DNA from 2 places in the Cupriavidus sp. UYPR2.512 genome. Region 1 is predicted to be linked to the other one. Evidence: predicted binding sites of a transcription regulator. Region 1 holds the regulator's gene; the other holds the start of a gene.
What was found. Region 1 encodes sigma-54, which starts transcription at its own class of promoters, with help from an activator protein. Its sites were predicted from a motif close to TGGCANGNAANCTGCTTT; they were not measured.
Positions count from the first base shown of each region.

Region 2: the regulator sigma-54 is predicted to act here: its motif matches at 4,324-4,341, upstream of A3A5_RS0126780 (phenol hydroxylase subunit).

Region 1 is NZ_KB902909.1:42,605-52,100, reverse strand. Features, by position in the region: gene A3A5_RS0110250 (dynamin family protein) at 1-1,074, shown strand, start outside; gene mutY (A/G-specific adenine glycosylase) at 1,174-2,352, shown strand; gene A3A5_RS0110240 (LON peptidase substrate-binding domain-containing protein) at 2,381-3,040, opposite strand; gene rapZ (RNase adapter RapZ) at 3,123-4,007, opposite strand; gene A3A5_RS0110230 (PsiF family protein) at 4,125-4,520, opposite strand; gene hprK (HPr(Ser) kinase/phosphatase) at 4,683-5,654, opposite strand; gene ptsN (PTS IIA-like nitrogen regulatory protein PtsN) at 5,734-6,189, opposite strand; gene hpf (ribosome hibernation-promoting factor, HPF/YfiA family) at 6,644-6,994, opposite strand; gene A3A5_RS0110210 (RNA polymerase factor sigma-54) at 7,043-8,524, opposite strand; gene lptB (LPS export ABC transporter ATP-binding protein) at 8,659-9,459, opposite strand.
Region 2 is NZ_KB903156.1:13,860-23,355, reverse strand. Features, by position in the region: gene A3A5_RS0126805 (NADH:ubiquinone reductase (Na(+)-transporting) subunit F) at 1-719, opposite strand, end outside; gene A3A5_RS0126800 (phenol hydroxylase subunit P4) at 757-1,116, opposite strand; gene A3A5_RS0126795 (aromatic/alkene/methane monooxygenase hydroxylase/oxygenase subunit alpha) at 1,148-2,668, opposite strand; gene A3A5_RS0126790 (MmoB/DmpM family protein) at 2,704-2,985, opposite strand; gene A3A5_RS0126785 (aromatic/alkene monooxygenase hydroxylase subunit beta) at 3,018-4,013, opposite strand; gene A3A5_RS0126780 (phenol hydroxylase subunit) at 4,064-4,288, opposite strand; gene A3A5_RS43625 (hypothetical protein) at 4,465-4,611, opposite strand; gene poxR (phenol degradation transcriptional regulator PoxR) at 4,916-6,649, opposite strand; gene A3A5_RS0126770 (tripartite tricarboxylate transporter substrate binding protein) at 6,805-7,800, opposite strand; gene A3A5_RS0126765 (muconate/chloromuconate family cycloisomerase) at 7,865-8,983, opposite strand; gene A3A5_RS0126760 (LysR family transcriptional regulator) at 9,095-9,496, shown strand, end outside.

The sequences.
Region 1 (9,496 bases):
CGGCAGGTGTCCACCACCGCGCAGGTGCTGGGTATCGAGCAGTCGCGCGTCTATCCGGTGTCGGCGCAGAAGGGCCTGGTGGCCAAGGTCACGCACGACGACGAGCTGCTCGCGCGCAGCGGCCTGCCCGAGTTCGAGCACGTGCTGTCCGACCAGCTGATCCCGCGCCGGCGCGAGATCGTTTCAGACCAGGCGCACCGGCTGGTGCAGGACATGGCGCGCGCCGCGCAGCAGCTGCTGCAGAGCCGCCGCCGCGATATCGTCGAGCAGCTGTTCGAGCTGCGCGGCCTGCGCGGCAAGAACCACGCGATGGTCAAGCACATGCTGATGCGGGTGCAGGGCGAGAAGGAAGAGTTCGAGCAGAGCATCAGCAAGTTCCAGGCGCTGCGCCTGGTCTTCGGCCGCCACAGCGCCGACATCATCAAGAGCCTGCAGCTGCGCGACGTGCGCCACACCATGCGCAGCGCGCGCGAGCAGATGAAAGAGCGCTTCTTCTCACGCGGCCTGCGCGAGGACATGGACGCGCTGTTTGCGCAGCTGACCAGGCTGGTGACCGATGCCGACAACAAGATCGGCCAGCTGCACCAGCTGATCGAAAGCATGTACCGGCGCTTCAACGCCGAGCACGGCTTCACGCTGCCCGCGCCGATGCAGTTCACTTCCGAGCGCTACGTGGCCGAGCTCGAAGAAACGCTGCGCCTGGTGCATGCGCATTTCGGCACGGTCAGCATGCTGACGCGCTCGCGCCCGCAGCTGGTGCAGAGCGCCTTCAGCACCATGGCCAGCCGCGTGCTGGAGAACTTCCGCGACCTGAACCGCGATATCGAGGTCTGGCTCAAGTCGGTGATGACGCCGCTGGAAGCGCAGGTGCGCGAGCACCAGAAGCAGTTGCGCCGGCGCGTCGATTCGATCGAGCGCATCCACGAGGCCACCGACACGCTGGAAAGCCGCATTGCCGAGCTCGAGGAAGTGCTCAATGGCCTTGACGAGCGCAGCGGCCGCATCGAGGGCTACGCGCAGCGGCTGCTGCGGCCGACGGCCGCCGCCGACAGCGCGAGCCTTGCGGTGGCCTAGCCAGATCCTGAAGCCGGTATATCATGTGGCGCCGCACTTAGCGGCGCCTTTTTCTTTGGTGCGCCGCCGCGCCCCCGCGCTTCAGAACGTTTCACCCAGATGCCCCGCAAACCAGCCCCCCGCGCCGTTCCCGCCATCCCCGACGATATCCGCGTGCCGCCCGGCTTCGGCGCCCGCGTGGTTGACTGGCAGCGCCAGCATGGCCGGCACGACCTGCCGTGGCAGAACACGCGCGACCCGTACCGCATCTGGCTGTCGGAGATCATGCTGCAGCAGACCCAGGTGAGCGCGGTGATCGACTACTTCCAGCGCTTTGTCTCGCAGCTGCCCACGGTGCAGGCGCTGGCGGCGGCGCCTGCCGACCATGTCATGGCGCTATGGGCGGGGCTGGGCTATTACTCGCGCGCACGCAACCTGCACCGTTGCGCCATGCAGGTGGTGAGCGAGCACGGTGGCCATTTCCCGACCGATCCCGCGGTGCTGGCCACGCTGCCCGGCATCGGCCGCTCCACCGCTGCGGCGATTGCCGCGTTCAGCGCCGGCGTGCGCTCGCCGATCCTGGACGGCAACGTCAAGCGCGTGTTCGCGCGCTGCTTCGGCATCCACGGTCATCCGGGCGGGCGCGTGGTGGAAACGCGCATGTGGCAGCTGGCGGAGGTGGCATTGCCGGTGGCAGGCCCGCGCCAGGCCGAGGACATGATCGCCTATACGCAAGGGCTGATGGACCTGGGCGCCACGGTGTGTTCGCGCGGCAAGCCGGCCTGCCTGGCCGATGCCGGCGCGTGCCCGCTGTCGGCCGACTGTGTGGCGCGCCGCGACGGGCTCACCGGCGTACTGCCCACGCCCAAGCCACGCGCGGCCATCCCCGAGCGCAGCACGGTAATGCTGCTGGTGCGGCGCCAGCGCGAAGTGCTGCTGCGCCTGCGCCCCGGCAGCGGCATCTGGGGCGGATTGTGGAGCCTGCCGGAGATGCCGGTCGACACCGTGCCCTTCGACGCGGAAGCTGCCGAGGCGGCGGCGCTCGACTATGCCCGCGCCTTCGGCAAGCCCGCGCGCGCCGCGCTGACCGGCGAGCTGACCCATGTGTTTACGCATTTCCGCCTGCTGATCCGTGCCATCCGGGTCGATGTGAGCGCGGACGGCGCAAGCCTGATGGCGCGGGACAGCGCCGCGGAAGCCGCGCAGCGCTGGATCTCGCTTGATGATCTCGATGCGGTGGGGACGCCCGCGCCGGTGCGCAGGCTGCTGGAGGACCAGGCGCGCGGCGGGCTGTTCTGAGGCCTGGCGGGGTCTCGGGGATCCGCGCCTAGAGCATGTGGTTCTGGCGCATGTAGCGGTGCACGATCTCGATGCGCATGCCGGCATCGGGCAGCGCCATCAGCATCTGCTTGGCCTTGAGCGGAACCGGCAGCAACTCGCACAGCCGGTTGGCGACCCAGCTCGGGTCGTCCCACAGGTAGGGCTCGTCGAACGGCAATCGGTCGGGGTGCTCGGCATGCAGCCGCGTGACAATGCGCCGCAGCGCATCCAGGCATTCGCCCAGCAGCTCCAGCTTGCAGTCGATGATGTCGGGGGGCAGCACCTCGGCGCGGGCGACCAGCAGGCCGTCGTCGCGGGTGTCATGGCTGACAATATGGAAGCGCTCGCGGCCGCGCGCGCGGATCAGGAGCACGCCCAGCTGTTCCATGTTGCAGTCGACGATCTCTGCCAGGCAGCCAACCAGCTCGGGCACGGTGGGCTGGTCCGGCCGGGCCACTTCCTCGCCGCTTTCGATCAGGCAAACGCCAAAGGGTGTGCTATCGCGCAGGCAGTTGCGCACCATGTCGACATAGCGCGCCTCGAACACGCGCAATGGCAGCCGTCCACCGGGAAAGAGCACGGTGTGCAACGGGAACAGCGGCAGGTTGTCGAGCGTCCGTGGCGGATCTTCTGATGCCGTGGGACGGTAGAGGTCGGTCGAGGACATGCAGTGCCAGCTTGGGTATCGCGCAGCAATGGGCCAGCCGGCCAACGCGGCGCGCAGATGCCAGTTGGCAGTCCCGCCTGCGTCAGCCCGCCGGTGCGAGCTCTCGGTGTCTCACTAGCACATTACCATGCGCCCGGAAGTAGTTGGCAAGCCTTTCGGCAATATAGACCGAGCGATGCTGGCCGCCGGTGCAGCCGATCGCCACGGTCAGGTAGCTGCGGTTGTCGGCAATGAAACTTGGCAGCCACTTTTCCACATAGGCGCGAATATCCTCGGCCATTGCCAGCACCATTGGCTGGGCCTGCAGGAAGTCGATCACCGGCGTGTCGCGCCCCGTCAGCGGGCGCAAGGCCAAGTCGTAATAGGGGTTGGGCAGCGAGCGCACGTCGAACACCATGTCCGCATCGCTGGGCACGCCGTGCTTGAAGCCGAACGACTCGAACAGCAGCGTCAGCCGCTGGCTGTCTTCGCGGATCAGCTCCTTGATCCAGCTGCGCAGCGTATTGGTGCGCACATTGCTGGTGTCGATGCGGTGCGCGGCCTCGGCCAGCGGGCTCAACAGCGCGCGCTCCATCTCGATCGCTTCCATCAGCGCGGTGTCGTTGAAGGCGGGTTCACCGCCCGGGCCCGGCACGCCGTCGGTACGCACCGACAGCGGGTGGCGGCGGCGCGTCTCGGAGTAGCGCTGCACCAGTGCGTCGGTGCTGGCGGTCAGGAACACCACCTCGACCTGGTGCTCCGCGGCCAGCGCGCGCACGGTGTCGGGCAACTGGTCGAGGGACTCGCGGCTGCGGATGTCAGTGGCGACGCCCAGGTGCGTATAGCCCTGGCTGTCGAGGTAGCGGGTCAGTTCCGGGATGAACTGAGCCGGCAGGTTGTCCACGCAGTAGTAGCCTGCGTCTTCAAGCACGTTCAGTGCGACGGACTTGCCGGAACCGGATATGCCGGTGATGAGGATGATGCGCATAGCAACTGAAGCATAGCATCACGTGATGAAGGCGTCATGACACCACGCGCAAAGCAAGCATGGCGAACCTTGCGGTTCGCCATGCTCTTGTCGTCAGGTTGCGGCGCTGGCTGCGGCTCAGGCTGCCTTGGACAGGCATTCCTTCATGTAGGCCTTGTATTCGTCGCCCTTCTTGCCCTTGCCCGACTTGCTGCAGGAAGCCATTTTCTCCTGCTGGCTCTTGGACGCGCCCTTGGACAGGCATTCCTTCATGAACGCCTTGCGTTCGTCGCCCTTCTTGCCGGCGGCTTGCGTGTTGCAGGCCTTCATCTTGTCCTGCTGCGTATTGGCTGCCGCGGGCTTGTCGGGGGTAGCCGGGGTGGCGGGCGTGGCGGGCATGGCCGGCGTTGCCGGTGCGGTGGCCGCTGGCTTGGCCGGTGTAGCGGGGCTTGCCGGCGTGGCGGTGGTCTGCGCAAAAGCGCTGGCGGCAATCATCGGGGTGACCAGCGCGCACATCGCGATCAGTTTCTTCATGCTTGCTCTCCTGGCTGTGGAAAACTTCATGGCCGCGCGCCATTGCCGGCGTTGCAGCTTCCATAACGGGCGCCATGCCCATTACAGCACAAAACGGAGCACGCCTGAAGAACGTTGACGTTCTGTGTCAACGCCGTTGTAAGCAAATGAAAACGCTGGCGCTCAGAGCAGGCGGCCCTGGCCTCGCGAAACCGCATCGGCCTGCATCGCGGCGCGCTGCCGGTCCATGAAGTCGCGCAGCGTATCGATGCCGCGCAAGCGCAGGATGGTGTTGCGCACCGCGGCCTCGACCAGTACGGCCAGGTTGCGGCCGGCCGCCACCTGGATCTTGACCATGTGGATCGGCAGGCCCAGCACGTCCAGGTATTGCGAATCGAGCGGCAGCCGCTCGAACTCGCCGTCGTTGCGGCGCACCAACTGCACCACCAGCTTGATCTTCATCTTCCGGCGCACCGCGGTCTCACCGAAGATGGTCTTGATGTCGAGCAGGCCCAGGCCGCGTACTTCAAGCAGGTTCTGCAGCAGCGGCGGGCAGCGGCCTTCGATGAAATCCGGCCCCAGGCGCACGAAGTCCACCGCATCGTCGGCGACCAGCCCGTGGCCGCGCGAGATCAGTTCCAGGCCCAGTTCGCTCTTGCCCAGGCCCGATTCGCCCATGATCAGCACGCCCATGCCCAGGATGTCGAGGAATACCCCGTGCATGGTCACGCGCGGCGCGGAGATGCGCGACAGGTACAGGCGCAGGTGGTCGATCACCGCGGCCGACGACACCGGCGTGGTGAACAGCGGCGTGGACGAGCGCGTGCAGCGCAGCTCCAGGTCGGGCGGCGGCTCCATGCCGTCGGCGATCACCAGGAAGGGCGGCTCCAGCAGGATCAGCTCGCCCATCTGGCGCTTGCGGGTCTCGTCGTCCAGCCGCTGGTAATAAGTGATCTCAGGCTTGCCGAGCACCTGGATGCGGTTGGGGTGGATCAGGTTCAGGTGGCCCACCAGGTCGGCGGCTGAGGTGGCTTCGCGGGCGAACTCCACGTCGAAGGCGCGGTCCGCGCCCTCCAGGCCGGCCACCCACGAGAGTTTGATGTCGGCTGCGTTGTCGTCGAAGATGGACTGGGAGGTGACGCCGGTGAGTTCCATGCGCTATGACTGGTGGGGCGGTTTGCGAAGCGCCTGGCGCCTGCCCGGTCTGGTGCCGGCCCGCTTGGGGATCAGGGGATCAGGGATGCCATGCGATCAGCAACTGATGGACGGCATCGGGCGTGGGCAGCGTGGCCAGCCCTTCACGCATGTCGCGGTCGGAAAGCAGTTGCGCGATTTCTGACAGGATTTCCAGGTGTTGCTGCGTAGCCTGTTCGGGCACCAGCAGGAAGATCAGCAGCGATACCGGCTTGCCATCCGGCGATTCGAACGGAATCGGCTCGGCCAGGCGCATGAAGGCGGCCAGCGGCTGCTTCAGGCCCTTGATGCGGCCGTGCGGGATCGCCACGCCGGCGCCCAGGCCGGTGGATCCCAGCGACTCGCGCGCGAACAGGTTGTCCGTCACGATGGCGCGCGCCACGCCATGGTTGTTCTCGAAGAGGAGCCCGGCCTGCTCGAATACACGCTTCTTGCTGGTGACGCTGACGTCGAGGTTGATGTTGCCGGGTGGCAGCAATTTGGCCAAACGATTCATGGGCGATGCGCAGGATTTCAGTTAGCGGGCGGATCGTTCCGCCGGGCAGGGGCTGGCTCCGGGGCTGCCGTTGGCCTGGCCGGAGGCGTCCGGCCCATTATAGAGCAGCGACTACCCCCGCATTGTGCAGCGCAGCGGAGCAAGCCGGTGCAGAACGATACATAGTGATGCAATCGTGCCTCCGGGCCGGGAGCCGGCGCACCGGTGTGGGGCGCGGCCAGGATTCCCTCTCTTTGTATGGCGCAGCATACACCTTGGCGCCGCGCTTGCGAACACTCTTGCCCATTCGGGTGAAAAGCGTTGGCTCCGGCGCCACAGCCGGGCCGCACCACCAGTGCGGGCGCGGCATGCCGGCGGCAACCCGGATCGCGAGGGCGCAAAAAAGCCGCGCTTGGTGCGCGGCTTGCCTGTTGAATCCTGATTCAGCAGCCCGCTGCGGGGCTGCCGGGCACGGTCATTGCTGCATTTGCGCTGCGGCCATCTGGTACTTGACCGCTTCGCGGTCGTGGCCTTGCACGCGATCCTTGTAGCGGATCACCTGACGGTCCAGCTTGTCGACGAGTGCGTCGATCGCTGCATATAGGTCTTCGTGATGCGCCTCGACAAAGATGTCCTTGCCCTTGAGATGTAGATTGATTTCCGCGTACTGCCGCCGGTCCTTTTCCTTGTGGTTGTCGACAGAGAGCAGCACGCTAACGCCAATGACCTGATCGAAATGCCTGACGATTCGCTCCAGCTTCGTTTCCACGTACTCACGCAGAGGGGGCGTGATGTCCAGGTGGTGTCCACTGATCTTGAAGTTCATAGCGCTTCTCCTTCTGAAAGAGCCTCACCAGGCAGGCGGTGGGCTCGGCTACAAAGACTTGCGGAGATTGACTGCGGGGATCTTCAGGGCTTCGCGATACTTGGCAACAGTGCGGCGCGCAACAACAAAGCCTTGCTCACCCAGCAGTTCGGCAATGCGACTGTCGGAAAGGGGATTCCTCGGGTCTTCGGCTCCTATCAGTTGCTTGATCAAGGCGCGGATGGCCGTTGATGAAGCCGCGCCACCGGTTTCGGTGGACACGTGGCTGCCGAAGAAGTACTTCAGTTCGAAAGTACCCATCGGCGTTGCCATGTATTTATTGGTCGTCACCCGGGAGATGGTTGACTCGTGTAAACCCAGTGTATCGGCAATCTCCCGCAAAACCAAGGGGCGCATGGCGATTTCGCCGTGGCTGAAAAAGTTCTTTTGACGCTCGACAATGGCCTGCGAGACACGCAGGATTGTGTCGAACCTTTGCTGGATGTTCTTGATCAGCCAGCGAGCTTCCTGCAGCTTCTGCTGCAGCCCGGCCGTGCCGGACTCACCCTTCGCGCCACGCAGGATCTGTGCATACATATCATTGATGCGCAGCCTCGGCATCACATCCGGATTGAGCTGCGCGATCCAGCCGCCGCCGCTCTTGCGCACGAACACGTCCGGCACCACGAAGTCGGCCTCCGGGCGGCTGTATGCATGGCCGGGGTAGGGCGCCAGCGAGCGGATCAGTTCGTGTGCGGACTTCAGCGCCACTTCATCGACCTGCAACGCCTTCTTCAGCCGCGTGTAGTCGCGTACTGCCAGCAACTCGAGGTGGTTGGTGACGATGTTCAGTGCCAGTTCGCGCTGCGGGTGCGTCAGGCGCCGCAACTGCAGGCCCAGGCATTCGGCGGCGTTGCGCGCGCCCACGCCGGGCGGGTCGAAGCTCTGCAGCAGCGTAAGAACTGCGTGGACTTCCTCGATCTCGAACTCGAGTTCTTCCGGCAACTCCGTGCAGATCTCCTCAAGCGATGCGCTCAGGTAGCCATCGTCGTCGAGCGATTCGATCAGGAAGATGGCCAGGCCCTTGTCGCGTGTCGAGATCTTCAGCGGCGTGAGCTGCTCCATCAGGTACTCGCGCAGCGTGGGCTCGGCTTCGCGCAGCTGCATCGGTGTTTTTTCGTCCTCGTCGCCCTGGGGGCGGCGGGCAAAGTCGTCCAGGCTCCAGTCGCCGCTGCCATAGTCGTCGCCGTTGCCGCTGTCGCCATAGCTGTCATCGTCACCCGCGCCGTCGGCGCGGGCGTCGCCATTGCCCTGGGGCTCTGCCGGGGCGGGCGCCGGTGCGCTCTGCAGGTTCACCGAGCCGTCGGGCGCAACGCGCAGCGGGCTTTCAATCCAGTCGTTCTCGCGCTCGAGCAGCGGGTTTTCCGTCAGCGCCTGTTCGACCTCTTGCTGCAGTTCCAGCGTGGAGAGCTGCAGCAGCCGGATCGACTGCTGCAGTTGCGGGGTCAGGGCCAGATGCTGGGAAAGGCGGAGCTGTAGCGACGGTTTCATGCGACCTATTCTATGCGCATCTTTCCGTTGTTGGAACGGAAATTGCTATCGCTTGTGCGGTCTGATCGCCGCTGGCTGTGGGAGGTCCCACGCGCGCCCGCGAAGAGGCCTGCCGCTCCGGGCAGGCCGCTGCATCACATGCGGAAGTTCTCGCCCAGGTAGACGCGCCGCACTGCGTCATTGGCGATGATTTCCTCGGGCTGGCCCGCGGCCAGCACCGTGCCTTCGCTGATGATGTAGGCGTGGTCGCAGATGCCGAGCGTCTCACGCACGTTGTGGTCAGTGATCAGCACGCCGATATTGCGTGCCTTGAGGAAGCTGACGATGCGCTGGATCTCGCCCACGGCGATCGGGTCCACGCCGGCGAAGGGTTCGTCCAGCAGGATGAAGCGCGGCGACGACGCCAGCGCGCGCGCGATTTCCACGCGGCGGCGCTCACCGCCCGACAGCGACAGCGCCGGGTTGTTGCGCAGGTGCGCGATCTGCAGGTCGTCCAGCAATGTATCCAGGCGGCGCTCGATCTCGGCCTTGGCCAGAGGCTTGCCCTTGTCCAGCTGCAGCTCCAGCACCGCGCGGATGTTCTCTTCGACATTGAGCTTGCGGAACACCGAGGCTTCCTGCGGCAGGTACGACAGCCCCATGCGCGCGCGCTCATGGATCGGCAGGCCGCTGATGTGATCGCCGTCGAGCACAATATCGCCTTCGTCCAGCGCCACCAGGCCCACGATCATGTAGAACGACGTGGTCTTGCCCGCGCCGTTGGGGCCGAGCAGGCCGACCACCTCGCCGCTCTTCACGTCGAGCGAGACGTCCTTGACCACCGTGCGCGAGCCATAGCGCTTCTTCAGGTGGCGCACGACCAGCGTGCTGCCCCCGGGAAGGATCGAGGAGGCTTCGACGGAAGGCTTGTCGGCGATGGTTGCGGTATCGGTCATAGGCACAGTCAGGCGTTCAGGCGTTTCTGGCGCGGGC
Region 2 (9,496 bases), on a different contig from region 1:
TGCACCAGCGTGATCGGCAGGGTCTCGCCAGCGGCCAGCAGGTCCAGGATCATCGCGCGCGGGCTGGACAGACCGGAGCCGCCCGCCAGGAACAGCATCGGCACCTGCGCCGACTTGCGCACGAAGAAGCGGCCATAGGGCGCGGAGAACGACAGTTCGTCGCCGACCGCCAGCTGGTCGTGCAGGTAGCCGGTGGCCTGCCCGTCCGGCACGCGCCGCACGTGCAGTTCGATCAGGTCGTCGCCCGGCGCGCTGGCCAGCGAGAACGCGCGCGGCTGGTCGCAACCCGGCACGTTCAGGTTGACGTACTGACCGGCCTGGAATGCCGTGCGTCCGCCATCCTTCACACGCAGCCAGATGCCCAGGATGGTGGGCGTCAGGGCGCGCGTCTCGACAACTTCGGCGCGATAGTCGGCCAGCGGCAGGCCCAGCGCATCGGCGTCTTCCTCGATGTCGGCCTCGATCACCAGGTCCGACTGCGCGGTCGCGCAGCAGGCCAGGCACTGGCCGTTGTCGCGCTCGAAATCCATCAGCGCGAAGCTGGAGGCCTCGCCCTGCTCGACCTCGCCGTCCACCACCTGCACCTTGCAGGTGGCGCACAGCCCATGGCAGCAGGCATGGGGCAGCCACACGCCGTTGCGCAGGCAGGCATCCAGCACGGTCTGCCCAGGAGCGATGGGGACGGTCTGCCCGATCGGTTCAATGGTCAGCGAATACATCTTGGTCTCCTTCCGGTGGTGCGTTCGACCATGCGCCTCAGCTGCGGCTGCCGCCGATGCCGTCCAGCCCCGGCGTGCGGAAGCGGATCACGTCCTTGTGGCCCAGGCCGTTTTCTTCCAGCGAGCGGTCCAGGTCGGGTTGCCAGGGCTGGCCGCCGCGCAGCCACTGCACCTTGCCCCAGTCGATGCGGGCAAAGTCGGGGTGGTAGCCGTAGACGCCGGGCAGCACCTTGTCCACCACGTCGCGCAGCGGCATCGACGGCGGGAACGGGAAGCAATGCGGGGCGCAGAACAGCAGGTGGCCGTCCCAGCCGATATAGAGCAGGCGGTTGCCGTGGAACACGGCCTCGCGGTCGGCTGCCTCGAAGGCGTAGTCGCCGATGGATACGACGGGCATGGTTGTCTCCTTGTCTTTTGATGGGGCCGCTTCAGGCGGCGTCGGCGGCAGGCCCGATGCCCTTCCACGCGTTCCAGTTGCGCTGGTCCTGCGAGCCCTCGAAGTCCAGGTTGTCAGCGCCCGGGTTCAGCCGGTACCACTTGAGCACGTCCTCCAGCGTGGCGCCGCCGCAGTTGCCCTGGTAGATCTGGTGCACCGGCAGCCAGGCCTGCGCGTACTTGGCGGGCTCGTCGTCGAAGATGTCCTTGCAGCCGTCCGAGCAGAAGTGGAACTTCATGCCGTGGTAGCTGCTTTCGCGGTAGCAGGTCTGGGTGGGATCGTCCGGCTCCGAGAACACCATCGGGATCTGGCACGTCTGGCACAGCATCGGCAGCGTGGCGTTGTAGAAGCGGTCGCCGGCCTGCTGGCGCTCCTGCCAGTGGTCCAGGCGCGGCTTGTAGTAGCGCTCGAAGGTCTGCGGGTACTTCTCGGTCAGCCATGCCATCTCGTCGGCCTTGGGCACCCAGGTATGGAAGCCGGCCGCGCCCGCGTAGTTGTAAAAGGTGGCCCAGGCTTCGTGCGTGATGCGGTCCTTGGTCTTGGTGGCCACTTCGTGGTACTTGGGCATGCGCAGGCCGTAGCGCTCCAGGTCCTTGAACAGCGCCCCGCCCGCCTGCTCGAAGTACATCTCCCAGGCCTCCGCCCACGACATCACGCGCTTGGGCAGCATGTAGTCCATCATCATGCCGACCAGCGTGAGCAGGCGGAAGCCGCGCCAGAACCATTTGTCCAGCCACTTCTGCAGGACCGGGATATTGCCGGGGTCCTGCTCGCACAGGAACTTGACCACTTCCAGGCCCAGCGTCATGTGGCGCGACTCGTCGGACTGCGCAGAGAAGCCGAAGGTCACCGTGGCCATGTCGCCGTTGTAGGCGGCGCCCGACATGAACGGCATGAACAGCAGGTTGGTCAGCACGTACTCGAACGAGAACGAGATCGCGGTGATGAACTCGAACGGCCCCGCGCTCATCGCGTCCTCGAAGTAGGACTTGGGCACCGACAGGTACCAGACCCGGTCGTGCATGTGACGCCATTCGCCAAAGCCATGGAAGTACTTGTTGTAGACGGACAGCGTGTGCAACTGGGTCTGGGCGTGGCGCAGCTCGTCGACCGACTGCATCTGCGCCGCAACGCGCGCGCCGGCGCCGCGGAAATGCCGACCCAGGTGCGCGTAGCCGCGGTGGGCGGCGTATTCCAGCGGCGTCACGCCGGTCAGGAACAGCCGCAGCGCGTTCAGGTAGCGCGGGTCGGATACGTTCAGGTGGCCGTTGTTCTGCACGAACGAGTCGATGATCGCGTACAGCTTGCGCTCTTTCTCCGACTGATATTTCCAATAGGCATCCATGGTCATGCGGAACGGGTCTTCCCATTTGTCCCAGTCGTGGATGCGGATGCCCTCGTACTTGTCGAACGGGAAGACCTTGTCCATCGGCTCGTAGGTCGTTTCCCAGGCCAGGTCCCGCGTCATCGAGGCGTACTTCTCGCGCAGGTTGAGCTTCTTGCGTGCGTCCATGATGTCTCCGTGATGTTCTGTGTGCCGCTGTCCGGTCAGGCGTTCCAGCGCAGCGTGAAGGCGTCTTCGTCTTCGTCGATGTTTCCGCACAGCGAGATCAGGTTCAGGTGGATCTCCTGCAGGTCCCAGTCGCGGCCGAGCTTGCCGGCCACCAGTTCGCGCACGATGGTCAGGTGGCCGGGGGCGTCGATCTTGACCATGGCGGGAAACTGCGACACCACCGCATGCGGGTTGGCCTCGGTGATGGCGTCGATGATGAGTCGGGTGTCGTCGTTGTTCTGCAGGGCGATGTAGACGTTGGCAGCGGTCGCTGACATGGCGTGTCTCCGTGGGGTTCGTTGCGGGCGGATCAGGCAGCCAGGCCGAGCTTGCCCAGGCGAACTTCGAACTGCTCGCGGCACAGCGCCACCATCTGCGCGCCGTCCTCGCCGGTGAGCGCATCGGCCACCGGCACCAGCGCCTGTGCCACCTCGGCGCAGGCGGCGCGCGCCCAGCCCGACAGCAGCACGCGGTTGGCGTCCGACTCGGCCGCGGCGGCCTGGATCACGGCATCGACCCAGCGTGCGTGCTCGTCGCGCCAGTCGTTCATGAATTCGGTCAGCACCGCCAGCCCGGTGCCGCAGGCGCGCGCGATCACCGCGTCGGCATGCTGGTAGACCAGCGGGTAGAGCAGCCCGTCGAGCACCAGGTTCTGGGCGACGAAGGTCTCGAACCAGTCCTCGGTGACAAAGGTGTGCTCGACAAAGCGGCGCAGCGGCTGCCACGCGGCGCTCTCTAGCCAAGCCACCCTGGCCCGCTCCAGCGCCACGCCGGTATTGCCGTCCAGCAGCATGCCGATGCGCGACAGGTATTGGGCGATACCCAGGCGGTCCATCGCGCAATAGGTGCAGGCCTGCGTGATGGCCGTGCCCCAGCCATAGTCGGCGCAGTAGAAGTTGTTCATGTTGGCGCCCCACTCGACATGGCGCAGCGGCAGCAGGCCAACGGCCAGGCGTTCCTGCCATTCGGCCGGCAGCGCCTGCAGCAGCCCGCGCTTCTCGACGAAGGCAAAGCTCTTCTCCGTTGCATCCTGCTGGCGCCCGCGCGCGGTAACGTAGGCGCCGTAGTAGAACTGGCGCGGGTCCTTCAGCGCATACCAGTCTTGCATCACGATCGCCGTGCGGCGCTTGTCATACAGCTCGAAGCGGGGGTCCCAGGTGGGCCGGTAGTGGAAGTTCACCTCCGACTGCACGTCGTAGGTCGCCTCCTGGTAGCGCGACGCCGGCTTGTCGCCGAAACGGCGCGCGACATGGCCGTAGGTCTGGCGCAGCGGCTGGATCTGCTGGGTCTTGATATCGACTTGCATCGCTTGGTCTCCTGTATCCCTTCTCTCTTTGTGATGCGGTGGCTGCGGCGTCAGTCGTCGGCTTGCGGCTGCGGCGCGGCTTCCAGCGGGGGCAGGAAGCGCACGCGGTTGACGCAGCAGAAGGCTTCGAACATCGGCTCCGGCATGATCAGTTCGACGTTGAGCTCGGGGTCGGCCACGCTGAAGGCGAACTGCACAAACCCTTCGGGGGTGCGGCCCTCGACCCGCACATAGCGCGGCGTGGCTTCGAACAGGGGAACCGACGGGGTGTTCATGGCGCGCTCCTTTGCGTTGGCTGGACGCAGGCCTTACTGCGAAGACCGTGCCAGCGAGCGCGAAGCGTTGTGGGGCAAGGGTTGCGGGGAATTGGCGCTGGCGAGCGTGCGCGTTAACCCGGTAAGGTCCGCCCCAAACCTATCGATGAATTGATGAAGCTGTCCGCAAACCTTGATCAAATGATCAAAAGCCGCGCCGGGTGGGCGTTTGCGGGCAGCGAGCAGATGCGGATGGGATTGCCCTGCGGCGCAGCAGCGTGCGTGGGCAACGTTAGTGATGTGGCTTGATGCGTCAGGGAAAAATCGCTGACGCGGCGCAGCATCGGGCGACTTCGGGCCGATGCGCGGCCGGAAGGGGTTGCATCAAATGATCAAGGGGGAAAGCCGGGGAGACGGGAGGAAGCCAGAGAAGGCCTAGGAACGGTTGGTGCAGGGGATTGCGTGGGAGGAGCTTGATCTACCGCATGTGTGCTCCCTCTCCCGCTTGCGGGAGAGGTTGGGGTGAGGGTGAGCTTGTCCACGAAGTGAAAGCCTGTGATTTGCCACCGCTGCCCTCACCCCCTGCCCCTCTCCCGCAAGCGGGAGAGGGGAGCAAAGCTTCAGCATTCTGAATGCCTGCCAGCGGCCTCAGTTGCCGTTGTGGTTGCCGTTACCGTTACCCCCGCGCGTACCGCGCATCTTCCACCGATACGCCAGCTGCGGCCGCGTAATGCCGAGCAACCGCGCCGCCTGGCTCATGTTGCCGTCGGCCCGCTGCATGGCCGCCTCCATCAGCACGGTCTCGACGTCGCCCAGCGCCAGCTGCTGCTCGGACATCTGGTCCAAGAGCGCGTGGACCGCGGCTTCGCGCAGGTCTGGCAAGGTGCCGCCCGCCCCCAGCCGCGGCGCGGTATCCACCACCGGTGCCACGGTCCCCGGCAGGAACAGGTGGTCGGCGGTGATCTGGCCGCCCTGGCTGGCCAGAATCACGCCGCGCTCGATCACGTTCTCCAGTTCGCGCACGTTGCCGGGCCAGTCATAGTGGCGCAGCTCGGCCAGCGCGCGGTCGGTGATGCCAACGATGCGCTTGCCGTGGCGCGCGCCGTAGCGGGCCACGAAGCGCTCGGCCAGCGGCCGGATATCGTCCAGGCGCTCGCGCAGCGGCGGGATCGTGACCGGGTAGACGTTGAGGCGGTAGTACAGGTCCTTGCGGAAGGTGCCCTGCTTCACGGCTTCGGCCAGGTCGACATTGGTGGCGGCCACCAGCCGCACGTCCACCTTGCGCGTGCCGGTGCCGCCCACGCGCTCGACCTCGCCTTCCTGCAGCACGCGCAGCAGCTTGGACTGGGCCGAGGCCGACAGCTCGCCCAGCTCGTCAAGGAACAGGGTGCCGCCGTGCGCACGCTCGAAGCGTCCGGGGCGCGACTGGCTAGCGCCGGTGAAGGCGCCCTTTTCCACGCCAAACAGCTCGGACTCGATCAGCTCATCGGGGATCGCCGCGCAGTTCACGGCGATGAAGGGCTTGTCGGCGCGCCCGCTCACGCTGTGCAATGCCTGCGCGAAACGCTCCTTGCCCACGCCGGTCTCGCCCAGCAGCAGCACCGTCACGTTGCTGGCCGCAGCACGCTGCAGCAGGCCCCAGGCGGCACGGAAGCCGGGCGAGGTGCCGACCAGGTCGGCCGGCGTGGCCGGGGTGCCCTGGAGCGCGCGCAGGTGCTCAACCTCGCTCTGCAGCGCGATGATCGTTTCGATCACGGGATCGGGCTGGTACAGCGCCAGTGCCTGTGCGCCGTCTTCCCAGGCTTCCACCGGCTTGCCGATGATGCGGCAGTGCACGTGCCCGCAGGCGATGCACTCAACCTCGCGATACAGGATGGTGCGCCCCATCAGCGCCGAGGTATAGCCAGTCGCGTAGCCGATCTGCATCCAGCAGGCGGGCTCATCGACGATGCCGAACAGCTGGCGGTGGACGTCGCCCTCGAAGGAGTCGTCCCACAGGAATTCGCCCTCGTAGATGCCGGCGGCAATGTCGATGTCGACCTTGACCGGCGTGACCCGCACCACCCCCTCGATGGTATGCAGGCAGGGCCCGATCTCCAGCTGGCCGAAGTCGCTGTGGCCGGCGCGCAGCTTGCGCGCGACCTCCGCATCGCGCATGCCCGAATGGAAGCCCATGCGGGTGAACAGGCCGCGCGCGCGCTCCATGCCCAGGGTGTCCACCAGTTCCTTGCGCAGCGCGCCCAGGGCGGCAGTATGGATCAGGATCATGCGCTGCTCGTCCAGCCAGATCGCGCCCTCCTCCATGGCAAAGCGCAGGCGGCGGGCAAGATCGGCCAGGCCATCGCGCATGGTGGCCGAGAACTTGTCGGTTGAACTGCTCATTGTCTCCCCTCAGTGCCGGCGGGTGATCCGCTCGAGTGTGCCTTTCGGCTGGCATCTTACGCACATTATGTGCCAGGGAGACGGGGGCTGGGTAATGGCATTCCTCCCGGAGCATTTCCGGGAGTCCCCCTATGAACCGCGTTGGTCCAGGCCGCTTAATCCGCCCGAATCCCCCGCTGACGGATCAGCACACCCCACTTCTCGGTTTCCTTCGCCAGGTGCTCGCGCAGCACCGCCGGCGAACTGCCGATCGGCTCGGCGCCGATCAGCGCCAGCCGCTTCTGCACCGCAGGCTTGCGCAGCGCCTCGAGCATGGCGCGGTTGAGCGTGTCGATGACCGGCTGCGGCGTCTTCGCCGGCACGAAGGCGGCGAACCACGGCGACAGTTCATAGCCCGGCAGGCCGGCTTCGGCCACCGTCGGCACATTGGGCAGCGCGCTGGAGCGCTTGCTGGTGGTGACCGCGATTGCCGTCAGCTTGCCCGATTCGATATGCGGCCTGGCCGAGGTAATGCTGTCGAACATGTAGTCGACCTGGCCACCCAGCAGATCCGTCATGGCCGGGCCGCTGCCCTTGTAGGGGATATGCAGCATGTCGACGCCGGCCATCGAGGTGAACAGCTCGCCCGCCAGGTGGATCGAGGTGCCGTTGCCCGCGGAGGCATAGGTGTATTTGCCCGGCGCCGCCTTGGCGTGCGCCACCACGTCCTTGACTGTGCTTTCCTGGCGCCGCGCCTTGCTGGCCACCAGTACGTTGGGCACCACCGCCAGCAGCGACACCGGCGCGAAGTCCTTGACCGGGTCGTAGCTCAGCCGGCCGTACAGCGCCGGGTTCACGGCCATGCCATTGGCGACGATGATCAGTGTGTAGCCGTCGGCGGGCGCGCGCGCCACCAGTTCGGCGCCGATATTGCCGCCGGCGCCCGGCCGGTTCTCGACGACGATGGCCTGGCCGAGCGTGCGCGACATGTCTTCGCCCAGCGTGCGGGCGATGTTGTCCATCGCACCGCCCGCGGGGAACGGCACGATCCAGCGGATGGGGTGGTCGGGATAGGCCGCGTGTGCGGCCGGCGCAGCAAACGACAGGCCGGCGGCCAGTGCCAGCGCCCCTGCGCGGCCGGTGCTTGCCAGCCGCTGGAATAATGTCTTCATAGTCTCCTCACTGCTTGATGCGCCGGCGCGGGCAACGCGCCAGGCGCTGGAATGGCGCGCCAGCTCAGTGGCGGCGGTAGTGCGCCAGCTTGTCTTCGTCCAGAGCCAGGCCCAGGCCCGGGCCTTCCGGCAAGTGCAGGCTGAAGTCACGATACTCCGGGCGCTGCTGCACGATATCGTCCTTGAGCAGCAGCGGTCCGAACAGCTCGGTGCCCCAGGCCAGCTGCGGCAGCGTGCAGAAGCCATGCGCCGCGGCGATGGTGCCGACGCTGCCCTCCAGCATGGTGCCGCCGTACAGCGCGATGCCGGCGGCGTCGCCCACCGCGGCGGTGCGCAGCATGCCGAAGATGCCGCCGGCCTTGGCGATCTTCAGCGCGAACACGTCGGCGCCGCCGATGCGCGCCAGTTCCATCGCGTCTTCCGGGCCGCACACCGCTTCATCGGCCATGATCGGCACCACGAAGCGCGCGGCCAGCCGGGCCAGCGCCATGCGCTGCTCACGCGGAGTGGGCTGCTCGATCAGGTCGATGCCGGCGGCTTCCAGCATGGCGATGCCGGTGGCAGCATCGGCCTCGTTCCAGGCCTGGTTGACGTCGACGGTGACGCGCGCCCGGTCGCCCAGCGCGCGCTTGATCGCGGCCACGTGGGCCACGTCGTCGCGCACGCTGCGCCGGCCGATCTTCAGCTTGAAGGTATGGTGGCGGCGCTCGGCCAGCAGTTGCTCGGCCTCGGCAATGTCGCGGGCGGTGTCGCCGCTGGCAAGCGTCCACAGCACCGGCAGCGTCGAGCGCACCGCGCCCCCCAGCAGCGTGGCCAGCGGCACGCCCAGGCGCTTGCCCTGCGCATCCAGCAACGCGGTTTCCAGCGCGGACTTGGCAAAGCGGTTGCCGCGCGCGACCTTGCCCAGGCGCGCCATCGCGGCATGCACGTTGGTGGCATCCTGGCCGGCCAGCGCCGGGGCCAGGTAGGTGTCGATGGTCAGCTTGATGCCTTCCGGGCTTTCGTCGCCATAGGACAGGCCGCCGATGGTAGTGGCCTCGCCGATGCCCTCCACGCCATCGCTGCAGCGCAGCCGCACGATCACCAGCGTCTGCTGCTGCATGGTGGCCATGGCCAGTTGGTGGGCCCGGATGGTGGGCAGGTCCACCAGGATGGCTTCCACCGAAGTGATAGTCGTGGTCATACCTTGTCGATGCAAATTGATATTGAGGCCAAGTATGCGGCTTGACTTTGCCGGTGTCCAAGACCGATGATGTCTCAATCAATACCCTACAGGTATGGAAACAGGACACCGATGGAACTCCGGCACCTGCGTTATTTCCAGGTCGTGGCCCAGGAACTGAACGTCACCCGCGCCGCCGAGCGGCTGCATATGGCGCAGCCGCCACTGTCGCGCCAGATCCGGCAGTTGGAAGAAGAAGTGGGCGTGGCACTGTTCGACCGCGTCGGCCGCGGGCTGCGGCTGACCGAGGCTGGCCGCTTCCTGCTGGAGCAGACCACCCAGCTGACACAGCGGCTGGAAGAAACTATCGAAGGCACGCGCCGCATCGGGCGGCAGGACAAGCGCTGGTTCGGCATCGGCTTCGTGCCGTCGGTACTGTATGGCGTGCTGCCAGAGCTGATCCGCGAACTGCGCGAATCAGACCGGCACGACCAGCAGGTAGAGGTAGGACTGGCCGAGATGATCACCGTCGAG